3 linked regions of the Variovorax paradoxus EPS genome follow. The protein of the gene in region 3 interacts with the protein of the main gene of each other region in a pairwise test. Links are inferred from orthologs where the notes say so. Each region holds a gene or a part of one and is shown on either strand. Other genes may lie near its edges.

Region 1 (4,961 bases), 410 kb from region 3 along the record:
GTTGGGCGCCGTATGTCAGCTATGCCACGTCCTTCATGCCGACCAGCGGCGTCGACCTCAACGGCAACCCGTTGCAGCCGACCCGTGGCAAGCAGGTGGAAGCCGGCATCAAGTATCAGCCCGAGGGGTCGCGCACGTCGTTCACCGCTGCCGTCTTCGACCTGCGCAAGTCGAACGTGGTCACCTATGACCAGAACACCTTCGAGTCCCGTCAGATCGGCCGCATCCGCTCGCGTGGTCTCGAACTGGAAGCCAAGGCCGAACTGGCGCGCAACCTGAACTTAACTGCCTCCTATACCGTGCTCAACATGAAGGTGTTGGAGAGCGCCAACACGAGCGAGGTCGGAAAGATGCCGATCCAGGTGCCCAAGCAATCCGCTTCCCTGTGGCTCGACTACACCCTGGGGAACGGCATCGGATTCGGCGGCGGTGTGCGCTACATCGGCAGACGCTGGAACGACGTGACCAACACCTCGGACGAAGGCGGCGTTGCGCTGTTGGACGCCACGGTGCACTACAAGACCGGCCCCTGGCGCTTCGCACTGAGCGCAACCAACCTGGCCAACCGCAAGTACACCGCCTCACGCGCCTACAACAACTACTACAGCGGCAACGAGCGCACGCTGGTCGCCAGCGCGAAGTACCAGTTCTAGGCAGTGTCCGGCCAGCAGTGCGCAACCCGCGCACCACTGGCCCCGCAATGCTTCAGAGCGCCTGCCCGAGGCGCTTCACACCCTCTTCGATCTTGGCCACGTCGGCGGTCGCAAAGCTCAGGCGCAGCGTCGCCACATCGGGCTTCTCGGCAAAGAACGGTGCGCCGGGCACGAAGGCCACGAGCTTCTCGATCGCACGCTTGGCCAGCTCGTTCGCATCGGCCAGCTTGCCGTTGGCGCCCGTGAGACGCGCCCAGAAGAACAATCCGCCGTTGGGCTGCGTGAAGCTCACAGCATCGCCCAGTTCGCGCTGGAGCGCCGCGCCCATGGCCTGCGCGCGCTGGCCGTAGACCTCGCGCACATGCGCGAGCGTCGCGGGCATGCGGCCGCTCTTGAGGTATTGCGCGGCCGTGGCCTGCGAGAAGGTGCTCGTGTGTGCGTCGCTGAACTGCTTGCACATCGTCGCCTTGGCGAGCAATTCGGGCGGCGCGATCATCCAGCCGATGCGCAGGCCCGGGCTCAGCACCTTGCTCAGGCTGCCGCAGTGCGCGAGCAGCTCGCGGCTGCCGGGCACGTCCTTGCTCAAGGCGAGGATCGAAGGCGGCGGCGCTTCGCCGAAGTAGAGGTCGCCATACGGGTCGTCCTCGACGATCAGCGTCTGGTACTTCACGGCAAGTTCGAGCACCTTCTTGCGGCGCTCCAGCGTCAGCATCGCGCCGCTGGGATTGCCGAAGGTGGGGATCAGGTAGACGAACTTGGGCTTGTGCTCGGCGATGAGCTTTTCCAGCTCGTCGGTCTTCACGCCGTTGGCGTCGATGGGTGCGCTGATGAGCTGCGCGCCGTAGAGGCGGAAGCACTGGATGGTCGCCAGGAAGGTCGGGCCCTCGACGATCACCTTGTCGCCGGGCGAGATCATGGTCTTGCCCAGCAGGTCCAGCGCCTGCTGGCTGCCGGTGGTGACGATCAGGCCGCTGGGGTCCACATCGACGCCCTTGGTCTTCATGAACGATGCGAGCTGGCTGCGCAGCGGCTCGTAGCCTTCGGTGGCGCCGTATTGCAATGCGCCGCCTGGCTCCTCGGTCAGCGCCTTCTGGCTCGCTTCCTTCAAGCCCTCGACGTCGAACATCGCGCTGTCGGGAAACCCGCCTGCAAAACTGATGATGCCGGGCTTGCCGAGCAGCTTGAAGAGTTCGCGGATGGCGGAGGTTTCGACGTTGTCGAGGCGGGAGGCGAATTGCATGATGGTCGGTCTCACTTTCTGCGCGCCATTGTCGCGAAAGGCGGGTGCATGAATGCTGCGTAAGGCCATCGCCTTTCAACGATATATTGCGCCTGTCGCCGCGCTGCGCCCCCGGGCAGACGCGTGCGGCGCCCCCGAGCCCCATGAAAAAAGACAACATCTCCCTCTTCTTCGCCACCCTGCAGGCGGCCAACCCCACGCCCGAGACCGAACTCGAATACGACACCCCCTTCGAGCTGCTGGCCGCCGTGCTGCTCTCGGCGCAAGCCACCGACGTGGGCGTGAACAAGGCCACGCGCAAGCTCTATCCGGTGGCGAACACGCCGCAAGCGATCCTCGACCTGGGCGTCGAAGGGCTGGAGAGCTACATCAAGACCATCGGCCTGTACCGCAGCAAGGCGAAGCACCTGATCGAGGCGTGCCGCATGCTGGTCGAGCTGCACGGCGGCGAGGTGCCCCGCACGCGCGCCGAGCTCGAAGCGCTGCCGGGCGTCGGCCGCAAGACCGCCAACGTGGTGCTCAACGTGGCCTTCGGCGAGCCGACCATGGCGGTCGATACGCACATCTTCCGCGTGAGCAACCGCACCGGGCTCGCGCGGGGCAAGACCCCACTGGAGGTGGAACTCAAGCTCGAGAAGCGCGTCCCACCGGAATACCGGCTGCACGCGCACCACTGGCTCATCCTGCACGGCCGCTACATCTGCGTGGCGCGCAAGCCGCGCTGCTGGGAATGCGCGGTGGCCCCGTACTGTGACTACAAGCCCAAGACACCGGCTCCGAAAACGAACTGACAACGCACGCATGACGATCCTGAAGACCCACGGCGCCGTGCTCGCCACCGCCCTGCTCTCGGCAGCCGCCTTCGCGCCGGGCGCCGCGTGGTCGCAGCAGGGCAGCAAGGGCCTGTCGCCCGACGCCATGACGGCCTACGGCGGCCGCTGGTCGACCTCGTGTGCCGATGCGTCCGCGCCGACGCTGCAGGTGCGCGAGGACCAGTTGATCGTCGAAAGCGGCAAGCGCCGGGTGGTCGGCCAGTCGCCCGAAACGGCCCACAGCTTCTTCGGCAATAGCCAGCCGCCGGCTCGCTTCGACGTCGCCCTGATGAGCGATGTCGACAAGGCCGGCGCCCTGACCTTCCTGGTCTTCCGCGAAGCGCGGGGGCAGTCCATCACGTTGGATGCCGCGAAGCCGGTGGCTGGGCAACTGGGCCCCGAGCTGATGAAGCTGCGCTACTGGCGATGCGACGGCACCGCGCGCGCCGCGCTGCCGGCCGTGGAATCCACCGCGACGAAGCAGCCCGCTCCGCCAACAGGCAGCCCGGCCGCGCTCGCGCAAGGCCCCGCGATGCAGAAAGCCTGGCGCGCCGCACTTGGCGCCAAGGAAAACGACCGCTGGCTGGTGCGCCGCGAAGGCCCGGCGCCCGAGCCGCAATGGGTCACCGTGGCCGGCACGCGCTATGTGCTGCATGCCTTCTGCAAGCCGCACGACTGCCATGAAAACAACGCGATCGCGCTCTACGACCAGGGCTCGGGCCGCATCTACGGGCTGGTGCAGCGCAGCGGCAAGAACGTCTTCGTGGGCGCACCGCCGCAGGCGCTGGCACCGCAGCTGGACAAGCTCTGGCGCGAGCAGTGGCGGCAGAAGAACTGAGCTGACGGACGCTTTCCCGGGCTGCTCACCGAACTCGAACCGCAGTTCGCCCGAGGGTCGCAGTCACCCGACCGGCGGATGCTCGAAGGTCAACCAGCCGCCGAATGCCAGTTCGCCGGCCGGCCAGTCGGCAGCGGCTTCCGGGCAGCGGACGCCGCGCTGCAACAGCGTCACCGCCCGCAGCACGCCGGCGTGGGTGACCCAGAGCGCATCGCCCTCGCCCGCCAGCCATTCATCGTGTGCCTCGGCCGTGCGCCGCATGAATGCGCGCACGCTCTCGCCGTTCGCGCCGGCGATGCCGTCGGCGAAATTGCCGGTCCAGGCCTCGAACTCCTCGCGCGCGATGGCGGACCATGGCTGCCCTTCCCACGCGCCGAAGCTCATCTCCGCCAAACGGGCATCGTGCTGCACAACCAGATCCGGACGCAGCGCTGCGATGGCACCGGCCAATGCGGCGCAACGCCGCAGCGGCGAACTGCGCAGCGCGATGCCGGCGGGCAGCAAAGGCGCGATGCGTTGTGCGGCGGCCAGCGTGGCTTCGGCTTCCGCTTCAAGGTCGGTCGCGCCGTAGCAGAGGCCGGGCTCCGCGATCACGGGCGCGTGGCGCAGCAGCCAGAGCTTTCTCATGCCTGCCAGGCGAGCGCCAGATAGATCGCCAACTCGCAGACCTGCTGGGTCGCCCCCAGCCCGTCGCCGGTGAAGCCCTGCAGGCGACGCATGAAAAGACGCGCCATCCAGCCCGCGGCCACGACAACGGCCAGCAGCGCCGCGACGACATGCACCACGTCATGCGCGCACAGCAGCAGCGCCACGGCGGGAATCGACCACAGCACCGCGACGACCAGCGCACTACCACTGATCGCATCTGCCAGCGGCTTCGCCTTGCTCGCCCCGCTGTCGCCCACATAGGGCAGCCAGCGGATGAGGAACAGCGGCGCGAGGCGCGACAGCACATGCGCCCCGACGATGGCCACGGCCACCGTCTCCAGCCCGCGCCCGGCCAGCGTGGCGAGCAGCGCGAACTTGAGGCCCAGCGCGAGCACCAGCGCCACCGTACCGAAGGCGCCGATGCGCGAGTCTTTCATGATCTCCAGCGCGCGGTCGCGGTTGGCCGAGCCGCCGAGCCCATCTGCGACATCGGCCAGGCCGTCTTCATGGAAAGCGCCGGTCAGCATCACAGTGGCGACGGTGCTCAAGACCGCCGCGGCGAACGCGCCTGCGACGCTCTGCAATCCAACGCCCACGGCCACGAAGACCAGCGCCGCCACTCCACCCACAAGCCACCCGATGCCCGGCAGATGCGCCGCACTCGCCCGCAACATCTGCGGACTGAACCCGACCCATGCCGCGAGCGAGCCCGTCACCGGCACGCGCGTGAAGAACTGCAGCGCCAGCAGGAAGTGGCGAATGCCGCTCAT
Region 2 (5,199 bases), 1.9 Mb from region 3 along the record:
GCATCCTCGCGATCACGCCCTACTTCGTGCCCGGCGACGGCCTGCGCGATGCGCTGCGGCTGGCGGCCCGGCGCGGCGTGCAGGTGACGATCGCGATGCCCGCGCAATCCAACCATCGCCTGGCCGACTTCGTGCGCGCCCGCGCCATGCGCGACCTGGCGCGCGCGGGCGTGAGCTTTCGCATGCTGCCCTTCATGGCGCACGCCAAGGCGGTGGTGGTCGACAACGAGCTGGCGATGTGCGGCTCGATCAACCTCGATCTGCGCAGCCTGCTGCTGAACCACGAGGCGGCGGTCGTGTTCTACGGCGCGAACGAGATCGACTGGCTGGCCGAGTGGATCGACACCACCGCCTCGGCCGGGGAGCCGTATCGCGCGCGGCGGCCGGGCCTCGTGCGCGACGTGGCCGAGGGGCTGCTGCTTACCGTCGCTTTCCAGCTTTAGCCGGCGCTGCCACGGACTCGGCCGGCTCAGCGGCCTTGGCTTCCTTCGCCACCGCATCGAGACCGGCAAGCACGTAGCGCATCAGGTCGTCGGCCAGGGCCTGGGTGTCCTTCAGCGCCGGCAGCACCTTGTTGCTCAGGTCCTTGGGCGCCACCATCATCACGATGCACGGCAGCACGGTGAACAGCAGTGCGCGCTGCACCGCCGGATGGTCGTCGGGCAATCCCACGATGGCACCGAGCAGGCCGCGCAGCAGCTTGGCCTTGGGCAGCACCGCGCGCTTGATCATCATCGGCAGCGCCGGCGACGGCGACAGGGCTTCCCGCAGCACCACGCGGAAACCCCAGGGCGCCTTGGGCTGGCTGCCCATCTCGATCAGGTGCGTGAGAAACGCACGCAGCTTGAGCCGCGGATCGCTCGATGCGCTGGCGAGGCTGGCCAGCTCGTCGATGCTCACCACCTGTCGGTGCGCCTCGATCAGCACGGCCTCGTAGAGCCCGTCGCGGCCGTTGAAGTGGTAGTTGATCGCGGCCATGTTGGTGCCGGCGCGGGTGCAGATTTCCTTGCTCGTGGCATCGGCGAAACCGCGTTCGGCGAACAGCTGGCCCGCGGTCTCCAGGATGTGCAGGCGCGTGGTGTTGCCGTCGGTGCGCTGCGCGCGCACGGAAGTACTGGAAGAGCTGGTGGCCATGGGCCAAGGTTAATCGAATTGAAAAATAACTTCAAATTCAAATTTGAATTTGATAACATCCGGCCGCATCCGAGTCCGCAAACCGGCAGGAAACACGCCATGAACAAGAAACCTCTCATCGCCGTCGCTGTCGTCGCGCTGCTGCTCGCCGCGGCCGGCGGCTGGTGGTACGCCCACCGCTCGGCCGCGCCGTCCGACCGGCTCGTGCTCTACGGCAACGTCGATGTGCGCCAGGTCTCGCTCGCCTTCAACGCCAACGACCGCGTGGCCGAGCTCGCGGTGCGCGAAGGCGACCACGTCCGGGCAGGCCAGGTGCTCGGCAGGCTCGACACCCGCACGTTGGCGTTGCGCGTGGCGCAGTCGCAGGCGCGCATCGGCGTACAGGAGCAGGCCCTGCTGCGCCTGAAGACCGGCAGCCGCCCTGAGGAAGTGGCGCAAGCCGGCGCGCAGGTGGCCGGCGCGCAGGCGGATGCCGACCTCGCGCAGCAGCAGCTCGCGCGCCTGCAGGGCATCAGCCAGACCACCGCCGGCCGTGCGGTGAGCCAGCAGGACCTCGACAGCGCGCAGGCCAAGCGCAAGGTGGCCCTCGCGCAACTGGACAACGCACGCAAGGCGCGGCAACTCGTCGTCACCGGCCCGCGCAAGGAAGACATCGCGCAGGCGCAGGCCCAGCTCGAATCCGCGCGCGCCGACCTCGCGCTCATGAACCACCAGCTCACCGAAGCGGAACTGAAGGCGCCCATCGACGCCGTGGTGCGCGCCCGCCTGCTCGAACCCGGCGACATGGCCTCGCCGCAGCGTCCGGCGTTCACGCTCGCGATCACCGATCCCAAGTGGGTGCGCGCCTATGTGGCCGAGTCTGATCTGGGCCGCGTGAAGCCGGGCCAGGCCGCCAGCGTGAGCACCGACAGCCACCCTGGCGAGGCCATCGCCGGCAAGGTCGGCTACATCGCCTCGGTGGCGGAGTTCACGCCCAAGACCGTGCAGACCGAGGAGCTGCGCAGCAGCCTCGTCTACGAGATCCGCGTGATGGTCGAGGACAAGCAGGACCGCCTGCGCCTGGGCATGCCGGCCACCGTGCGGCTGCAGTTCTCCGACACCACCGGCAAGCCCTGATGTCCGCCACCGGGCCGGCGGTTGCCGGACGCTCCCTGCACAAGCGCTTCACGCTCAAGTCGTCGAAGCAAGCTGTGCACGCGCTCGACGGCGTGTCGCTCGAAATCCCCGCGGGGACGCTCACCGCGCTGGTCGGGCCGGACGGCGCGGGCAAGACCACGCTGCTGCGCCTGGTGGCCGGCCTCATGCGAGCCGACCAGGGCGAGCTGCGTGTGCTCGGCATCGACGTGTCGGCCGACCCGCAGGCGGTGCAGGACCGCATCAGCTACATGCCGCAGCGCTTCGGCCTCTACGACGACCTGAGCGTGCAGGAGAACCTGGACCTCTACGCCGACCTGCACGGCGTCTCGAAGGACAAGCGCCGCGAGCGCTATGCGCGGCTGATGGAAATGACCGACCTCGGCCGCTTCACCGACCGCCCCGCGGGCAAGCTCTCGGGCGGCATGAAGCAGAAGCTGGGCCTGGCCTGTACGCTGGTGCGCTCGCCCGACCTGCTGCTGCTCGACGAGCCGACCGTGGGCGTCGATCCGCTCTCGAGGCGCGAACTCTGGCAGATCGTGCAGCAGTTGGTGGACGACGAAAAACTGTCGGTGATCGTGAGCACCGCCTACCTCGACGAGGCCGAGCGCTGCAGCCATGTGTTCGTGCTGCGTGAGGGCAAGCTGCTCGCGCAAGGCACGCCGGCTGAGATTCGCGACCATGCACAGGGCCTGTGCTTCATCGCCGCGCCGCCGGAGGGCGAACCGCCACGCCTGATGCAGGCCCGCCTGCTCGATGCGCAGCAGGACATCGTCGATGCCGTGCCGCAAGGCGGCGAGGTGCACTTCATCCGTCGCAAGGACACGGACGATGCGGCGCTCGCCACGCTGCTGGCTGGCGCGCACGCGGAGCCGGTGCCGCCGCGACTCGAAGACGGCTTCATGACGCTGCTGCGCACGCAGCAAGCATCCGCGCCAATCACGACCGCAGCCGCGACGGCGAACCGCGCCAAGGGCAACTCCGACGAAGTCGTCATCGAAGTGAAAGACCTCGTGCGCCGCTTCGGCGACTTCGTCGCCGTCGCGAGCACCAGCTTCTCGGTGCGGCGCGGCGAAATCTTCGGCCTACTCGGTCCCAACGGCGCGGGCAAGACCACCACCTTCCGCATGCTCTGCGGCCTCTTGCCTGCGAGCGGCGGCCAGTTGCGCGTAGCCGGCGTGGACCTGCGCCATGCGCGCGCAGAGGCGCGCCAGCGCATCGGCTACGTCTCGCAGAAGTTCGCGCTCTACGGCAACCTCACGGTGCGTGAAAACCTCTCGTTCTTCGGCGGCGCCTACGGCCAGCGTGGGCAGCGGCTGCGCGACCGCATGGACACGGTGCTGCGCCAGTTCGACCTCGAACGCGAACTCGACACACCCAGCGGCCAGTTGCCCGGCGGCTACCGCCAGCGCCTCGCGATGGCCACCGGCCTCTTGCACGAGCCCGAGATCCTGTTCCTGGACGAACCCACGAGCGGCGCCGACCCGCTCGCGCGCCGCGAGTTCTGGCGCCGCATCACCGCGTTGGCCGAAGGCGGCACCACCATCGTCATCACCACGCACTTCATGGAAGAGGCCGAGTACTGCGACCGCATCGTGATCCAGGACGCCGGCAAGGTGCTCGCCATCGGCACACCACGCGAGGTGCGCGCGCAGGCGCTGGACGGCGACGACGGCGACAAGCGCATCGACATGGAACAGGCCTTCATCGGCATCGTCGAGAAGGCGCGGCGCAGGGGCAAGGAAACCCCGGCGAAGCAGCGTGAAGGAACCACGGCATGAGCGGCTTCTGGTCACGCCTCATCTCCCTCACGCGGAAGGAATTCCGCCAGTTGCTGCGCGACCGCAGCAACCTCGCGATCGGCATCCTGCTGCCGACGGTGCTGATCCTGATCTTCGGCTACGGCATGTCGCTGGACGTGAAGAACGCCCCCGTGGCCGTGGTGATGGAAGACGCCTCGCCGACGGCGCACGAAGCCATCGCCGGCCTGCAGCTCTCGCCCACCATCGCGCCGGTACTGCTGGGCTCGATGCACGACGCCGAGGAACTGATGCGCGAGCGCAAGGTCGACGGCATCGTGCGCATCCCGAGCGACTTCTCGCGCGCGCTGGCCGCGGGCAACGCGCGCGTGCAGCTGATCGTGCATGGCGCCGACGCGGGCCGCGCGACCATCATCCTCGCCTACGTGAGCGGCGCCCTCGCCCAGACGGCCGTGCGGCGGGCCGACCGCCTCGGCAGCACGACGGGCGCCGACGCGCCGCCCGTGGGCAGCGTCACCGTCGAGCAGCGCATGTGGTTCAACGCCGCGAACACGAGCACCTGGTACCTGGTGCCGGGGCTCATCGTGCTCATCATGACGCTGGTCGGCGCCTTCCTCACCGCGCTGGTGATGGCGCGCGAATGGGAGCGTGGCACGCTCGAGGCGCTGTTCGTCACGCCGGTGCGGCCGGTCGAGATATTGCTGGCCAAGATCATTCCGTACTTCGGCGTCGGCATGCTGGGGCTGGCGCTGTGCCTCCTGGCCGCGCGCTTCCTCTTCGCGGTGCCGATGTACGGCTCGCTCGTCGTGGTGGTGTTCAGCTCGATGCTCTACCTGATCGTGGCCGTGAGCCTGGGCCTGGTCATCTCGTCGGTCACGCGCAACCAGTTCCTCGCGAGCCAGATCGCACTGATCGCGACCTTCATGCCCTCGATGATGCTGTCGGGCTTTCTCTTCGACCTGCGCAACGTGCCCACGGCCGTGCGCGTCATCGGCCATGCGCTGCCGGCCACCTACTTCATGGACCTGATCAAGACGCTGTTCCTCGCGGGCGACGTCTGGCCGCTCATCTGGCGCAACTGCGGGATCTTGCTGTGCTACGCCGTCGGCCTGCTGCTGATCGCACGCGCCGTCACGCGCAAGAGCCTTGACTGAGGCGCGAAGGAAAACAC
Region 3 (5,513 bases):
TGCAGAATGCCCTTCTTGTCGGCATCTTTCAGCACCGGCACCACGAGCCCGTTGGGCGTGTCCGCCGCGAAGCCGATGTTGAAGTACTGCTTGTAGACGAGCTGGTCGCCATCCAGGCTGGCGTTGAAGTCGGGGAATTTCTTCAGCGCCGCGACCACCGCCTTGATCACGAAGGCCAGCATCGTGACCTTCACGCCCGACTTTTCGTTCTCCTTGTTGGTGGAGACGCGGAAGGCCTCGAGCTCGGTGATGTCGGCTTCGTCGTTGTTGGTGACGTGCGGAATCATCACCCAGTTGCGGTGCAGGTTCGCGCCGCTGAGCTTCTTGATGCGCGATAGGTCCTTGCGCTCGACCGCGCCGAACTTGGCGAAGTCGACCTTGGGCCACGGAATGAGGCCCAGCGCCGCGCCATCCGCGCTGCCACCACCGGCCGGCGCCTTGGCCGCCGAGGCCTTGGTGCTGGCCTGGCCGCTCATCACGGCCTTGGTGAAGCCCTGGACGTCTTCCTGCGTGATGCGGCCCTTGGGACCGGAGCCCTTGACCTCTTCGAGCGGCACGCCGAGTTCGCGGGCGAACTTGCGTACCGACGGCGAAGCGTGCGGCAGGTTGGCGCTGGGCGCCGTGGTGGGATCGTGCGGTGCAGCGGCGGCTGCCGGGCTTGCGGCCGGCGCCGGCGAAGCAGCGGCCGGCGCGGGGGCGCTGGCGGTTGCCGCGGCCGGGGCTGCTGCGGCAGCTTGCGCAGGCGCGGGTGCGGCAGCACCTGCCGAACCTTCCAGGATCGCGATCAGGTCACCGATGTTGACCGTGTCGCCGACCTTGACCTTGAGCTCCTTCAGCACGCCGGCACCCGACGACGGAATCTCCATCGAGGCCTTGTCCGACTCCACCGTGATCAGCGACTGGTCGGCCGCGATCGTGTCGCCGGGCTTGACCAGCAGTTCGATGACCGCGACGTCCTTGAAATCGCCGATGTCCGGCACCTTGATCTCGACCGGTCCGGAGGCTGCTGCGGGCGCGGCAGCCGGTGCAGGCGCCGTGGCTGCGGGTGCCGGAGCGGCAGCCGCAGGAGCCGGAGCTGCTGCAGGCGCGGGGGCCGGTGCGGCGGCGGCACCTTCGGCCTCCAGCACGAGCACCACCGAGCCCTCTTTCACCTTGCCGCCGATCTCGACCTTGATTTCCTTGACCACACCGGCCGTCGAAGAAGGAATCTCCATCGACGCCTTGTCCGATTCCACCGTGATGAGCGACTGCTCGGCCTTGACCGTGTCGCCCACCTTCACCAGCACCTCGATCACCGCGACTTCATCGAAATCGCCGATGTCCGGCACCTTCACTTCCACTGCTGCCATATCGTTGTCTCCCGCCGCGAGGCGCCGTTCGTTCGTTGGTTGTTGATGTTCAAGCGTAGAGCGGGTTGACCTTGTCGACATTGATGCCGTACTTCTTGATCGCTTCCACCACCTTGGCCACCGGCACGGTGCCATCTTCGCTCAGCGCCTTGAGCGCGGCCACCACGATGTAGTGACGATTGATCTCGAAGTGTTCGCGCAGCTTGTTGCGGAAGTCGCTGCGGCCGAAACCGTCGGTGCCCAGCACCTTGTAGGTGCGGCCCTTCGGAATGAAGGGGCGGATCTGTTCCGCATAGGCCTTCATGTAGTCGGTCGATGCGACCACCGGGCCGGTCGTGGGCGCGAGTTGCTCGGCCACGAAGGGCACGCGCGGGGTCTGGTCGGGGTGCAGCAGGTTCCAGCGGTCGGCGTCCTGGCCGTCGCGGGTGAGCTCGTTGAAGCTCGGGCAGCTCCACACGGAAGCCGACACGCCCCAGTCCTTCTCGAGCAGCTCTTGCGCCGCGAAGCTCTCGCGCAGGATGGTGCCGCTACCGAGCAGTTGCACGGTCGGCGCTTCCTTGCTGCCCTTGGCGGCCTTGACCACCGGCCCCTGCTTGGACAGGTACATGCCCTTGATGATCTGCTCTTCGGTGCCGGGCTGCAGGCCTGGCATCGCGTAGTTCTCGTTCAGCAGCGTCAGGTAGTAATAGACGTTGTCCTGCTTCTCGACCATGCGCTTCAAGCCATGGTGCAGGATCACGCCGACTTCGTGCGCGAAGGTCGGGTCGTAGCTCACGCAGTTCGGGATGGTGTTGGCCAGGATGTGGCTGTGACCGTCTTCGTGCTGCAGGCCTTCGCCGTTGAGCGTAGTGCGCCCCGAGGTGCCGCCCAGAAGGAAGCCGCGCGCCTGCATGTCGCCGGCCGCCCAGGCCAGGTCGCCGATGCGCTGGAAGCCGAACATCGAGTAGTACACGTAGAACGGCACCATGATGCGGTTGTTCGTGCTGTACGAGGTGGCCGCCGCGATCCAGCTGGACATGCCGCCGGCCTCGTTGATGCCTTCCTGCAGGATCTGGCCGGCCTTGTCTTCCTTGTAGTACATGACCTGGTCTTTATCGACCGGGGTGTACTGCTGGCCTGCGGGGTTGTAGATGCCGATCTGGCGGAACAACCCTTCCATGCCGAAGGTGCGGGCTTCGTCCACCAGGATGGGCACCACGCGCGGACCGAGCGCCTTGTCGCGCAGGAGCTGCGTGAGGAAGCGAACGTAGGCCTGCGTCGTCGAGATCTCACGGCCTTCGGCCGTGGGTTCCATCACCGACTTGAAAGTCTCGAGCGAGGGCACCGTGAAGCTCTCGTCGGCCTTGGTGCGGCGGTGCGGCAGGTAACCGCCCAGGGCCTTGCGGCGCTCGTGCAGGTACTTCATTTCCGGGGTGTCGTCAGCCGGCTTGTAGAACGGCAGGTCGGCGATCTGGCTGTCCGGGATCGGGATGTTGAAGCGGTCGCGGAAGGCCATGATGTCCTCGTCGCTCAGCTTCTTGGTCTGGTGGACGTTGTTCTTGCCCTCACCGATCTTGCCCATCCCGAAGCCCTTGACCGTCTTGATCAGGAGCACCGTGGGCTGGCCCTTGTGCTTGACGGCCGCGTCGAAGGCCGCGTAGACCTTCTGCGAGTCGTGGCCGCCGCGGCGCAGCTGCCAGATGTCGTCGTCGCTCATCTTGGCGACCATCTCCAGCGTGCGCGGATCGCGGCCGAAGAAGTGCTTGCGTACGTAGGCACCGTCGTTGGCCTTGAACGACTGGTAGTCGCCGTCGTTCGTCTCCATCATGATCTTGCGGAGGGCCCCTTCCTTGTCGCGTGCTATCAACTGGTCCCAGCCGCTGCCCCAGATCAGCTTGATGACGTTCCAGCCCGAGCCGCGGAATTCGCCTTCCAGTTCCTGGATGATCTTGCCGTTGCCGCGCACCGGGCCGTCCAGGCGCTGCAGGTTGCAGTTGATGACGAAGACAAGGTTGTCCAGGCCTTCGCGCGCTGCGAGGCCGATGGCGCCCATCGATTCGACTTCGTCCATTTCGCCGTCGCCGCAGAACACCCAGACCTTGCGGTTCTCGGTGTTGGCGATGCCGCGGGCATGCAGGTACTTGAGGAAACGAGCCTGGTAGATGGCCATCAGCGGTCCGAGGCCCATCGACACCGTGGGGAACTGCCAGAACTCGGGCATCAGCTTCGGATGCGGGTAGCTGGAGAGACCCTTGCCGTCCACTTCCTGGCGGAAGTTGAGCAGTTGCTCTTCGGTCAGGCGGCCTTCAAGGTAGGCGCGGGCGTAAATGCCGGGGGAGACGTGGCCCTGGATGTAGAGGCAGTCGCCGCCGTGGTTTTCGCTCTCGGCGTGCCAGAAGTGGTTGAAGCCGGCGCCGAACATGTTCGCCAGCGAGGCGAAGGAGCCGATGTGGCCGCCGAGGTCGCCGCCTTCAGGGGGATGGTGACGGTTGGCCTTGACCACCATCGCCATCGCGTTCCAACGCATGTAGGCGCGCAGGCGCTCCTCGATCTCGAGGTTGCCGGGGCAACGCTCTTCCTGATCGGGCTCGATGGTGTTGACGTAGGCGGTGTTGGCAGAGAACGGCTTGTCGATGCTGTGCTGCCGGGCATGTTCGAGCAGCTGCTCGAGAAGGAAGTGGGCCCGCTCCGGACCCTCGCTCTGGATGACGGAGGACAGTGCATCCATCCATTCACGGGTCTCCTGGGCGTCCGCATCGTTTGCGGCCGAGCCGAACAGGTTCTCGGGATTTGCCGACATGCTTGTCTCTCCTTTTAGGGCTGTGGCTGTAATTTAGTGCGCTCTGCAATAAACGCGGGCGAGTTTCGCATAGAAATCCCGTTATTTCAAATGGCGCATGATGATTTCTTATTGTGATATTTTTTGTGAGTTTCCAAGCCGAACGCGACCGCAACCGGATCAATGGCACTGGCGCTTTTCCGTCAGCTCTCAAGGGGCAATCCCCTAAACTCGCCGGATGCCCCTCTCCTCCCCGCTGGCGGTTGCCCGCAGTGCCGTGAATGCCTCGCCGCTCTCCTGGTGGCGCCGCTGGTGGCGTCGACAAACGCCGGTCCTGCAGGACGCGGTCGCCATGCTCGCGCCGATGGCGGCAGTGCTGCTTTTCCTCGCGGCCATCGTTTCCGCTTTCTGGTATCTGCGAACCGAGGAAGTCGAGCGCGAGCAGGAGTCGGTACGCCGCGACGTCGAATACGCCCAGCAGCGCATGCGCCTTCGGTTGCTGGAGCGCCAGGAACAGTTGATGCGCATTGCGCGCGATGCGTCCAACCGCGAGATCGACCCGACCGAGTTCACGAGCCGCGCCGAATCGCTCGTGAGCCAGTTCCCCGAGTTGCAGACCATCACCTGGATCGACGACCGCCGCCGCTTCAAGGCCGGCTATGCGGCGCCCAGCGTGCATCCCGCGCAGCAGCACCTGATCGGCGACGTGCTGCGGCCCGGCGACATCGAAAGCAACTACGCCCTGGCGCGCGAACTGCGCCAGCCGGTGTATTCGCAACCCGTGGCCGGCGGCGATCCGGCCGCGATGCTGCAGTTGCACATTCCTCTTTTCGATCAGGGCCTGTTCGCGGGGGTGGTGCTCGGCGAGTTCTCGGTCGATGGGCTGCTGCGCTACGGCATGCCTTCTGAAGTGCAGGCGCGCTACGCGGTCTCGCTGCTCGACGCCAAGGGCAACGTGATCGCCGGCAACACGACCAACCTGAAGGACAGCGGCACGCGGCTGCTGCCCTGGTCGGAGCGCACCAACGAATACGAGGTGCCCGTGTCCCCCGTCGGCAATGCGCTGATCCTGCGTGCGCAGGCTTACCGCACCTCGCAGGGCGTGGTGGGCAACGGCCTCTTCTGGCTGGTCTGCGCGCTCAGCGTGCTCACGAGCTGGATGCTGATCGGCACCTGGCGCCACACGCGCCGACGGCTGCAGGCCCAGCAACGCCTGGTCGCCGAGACGAATTTCCGCCGAGCAATGGAAAACTCCATGCTGACCGGCATGCGCGTGCTCGACCTGCAAGGCCGCATCACCTACGTGAACGCCGCGTTCTGCGCGATGACCGGCTGGAGCGAAGCCGAACTGGTCGGCCAGTCGCCGCCCTTTCCCTACTGGCTGGAATCCGACCGCGAAGTGATGA

Evidence for each region.
Region 1: the proteins of aceE (region 3) and nth interact in binary tests that used the Escherichia coli proteins (3 or more experiments, as listed by UniProt). The link is inferred for Variovorax paradoxus EPS from one-to-one orthologs.
Region 2: the proteins of aceE (region 3) and VARPA_RS09590 interact in binary tests that used the Escherichia coli proteins (3 or more experiments, as listed by UniProt). The link is inferred for Variovorax paradoxus EPS from one-to-one orthologs.

Annotation. Positions count from the first base shown.
Region 1 is NC_014931.1:3,609,542-3,614,502, forward strand. The notes cover bases 1,099-3,860. They hold nth (endonuclease III), read left to right. Parts: upstream 1,099-2,036; coding sequence 2,037-2,684; downstream 2,685-3,860. Other genes in these bases: VARPA_RS16730 (PLP-dependent aminotransferase family protein), read right to left, coding at 1,099-1,893; VARPA_RS16740 (Ivy family c-type lysozyme inhibitor), read left to right, coding at 2,695-3,543; VARPA_RS16745 (histidine phosphatase family protein), read right to left, coding at 3,607-3,860. In the rest of the region: VARPA_RS16725 (TonB-dependent siderophore receptor), read left to right, coding at 1-653; more of VARPA_RS16730, read right to left, coding at 706-1,098; more of VARPA_RS16745, read right to left, coding at 3,861-4,170; VARPA_RS16750 (adenosylcobinamide-GDP ribazoletransferase), read right to left, coding at 4,167-4,961. UniProt on the Escherichia coli protein: DNA repair enzyme that has both DNA N-glycosylase activity and AP-lyase activity. The DNA N-glycosylase activity releases various damaged pyrimidines from DNA by cleaving the N-glycosidic bond, leaving an AP (apurinic/apyrimidinic) site.
Region 2 is NC_014931.1:2,104,339-2,109,537, reverse strand. What follows is about bases 1,650-4,649. They hold VARPA_RS09590 (ATP-binding cassette domain-containing protein), read left to right. Parts: upstream 1,650-2,249; coding sequence 2,250-4,049; downstream 4,050-4,649. Other genes in these bases: VARPA_RS09585 (ABC transporter permease), read left to right, coding at 4,046-4,649; VARPA_RS09595 (HlyD family efflux transporter periplasmic adaptor subunit), read left to right, coding at 1,650-2,250. Also shown: VARPA_RS09605 (phospholipase D-like domain-containing protein), read left to right, coding at 1-443; VARPA_RS09600 (TetR/AcrR family transcriptional regulator), read right to left, coding at 421-1,134; more of VARPA_RS09595, read left to right, coding at 1,234-1,649; more of VARPA_RS09585, read left to right, coding at 4,650-5,182. UniProt on the Escherichia coli protein: Part of the ABC transporter complex YbhFSR that could be involved in efflux of cefoperazone. Probably responsible for energy coupling to the transport system.
Region 3 is NC_014931.1:4,022,486-4,027,998, forward strand. The notes cover bases 1,199-4,512. They hold aceE (pyruvate dehydrogenase (acetyl-transferring), homodimeric type), read right to left. Parts: upstream 4,129-4,512; coding sequence 1,399-4,128; downstream 1,199-1,398. Other genes in these bases: aceF (dihydrolipoyllysine-residue acetyltransferase), read right to left, coding at 1,199-1,349; VARPA_RS18620 (PAS domain S-box protein), read left to right, coding at 4,346-4,512. Also shown: more of aceF, read right to left, coding at 1-1,198; more of VARPA_RS18620, read left to right, coding at 4,513-5,513. UniProt on the Escherichia coli protein: Component of the pyruvate dehydrogenase (PDH) complex, that catalyzes the overall conversion of pyruvate to acetyl-CoA and CO(2).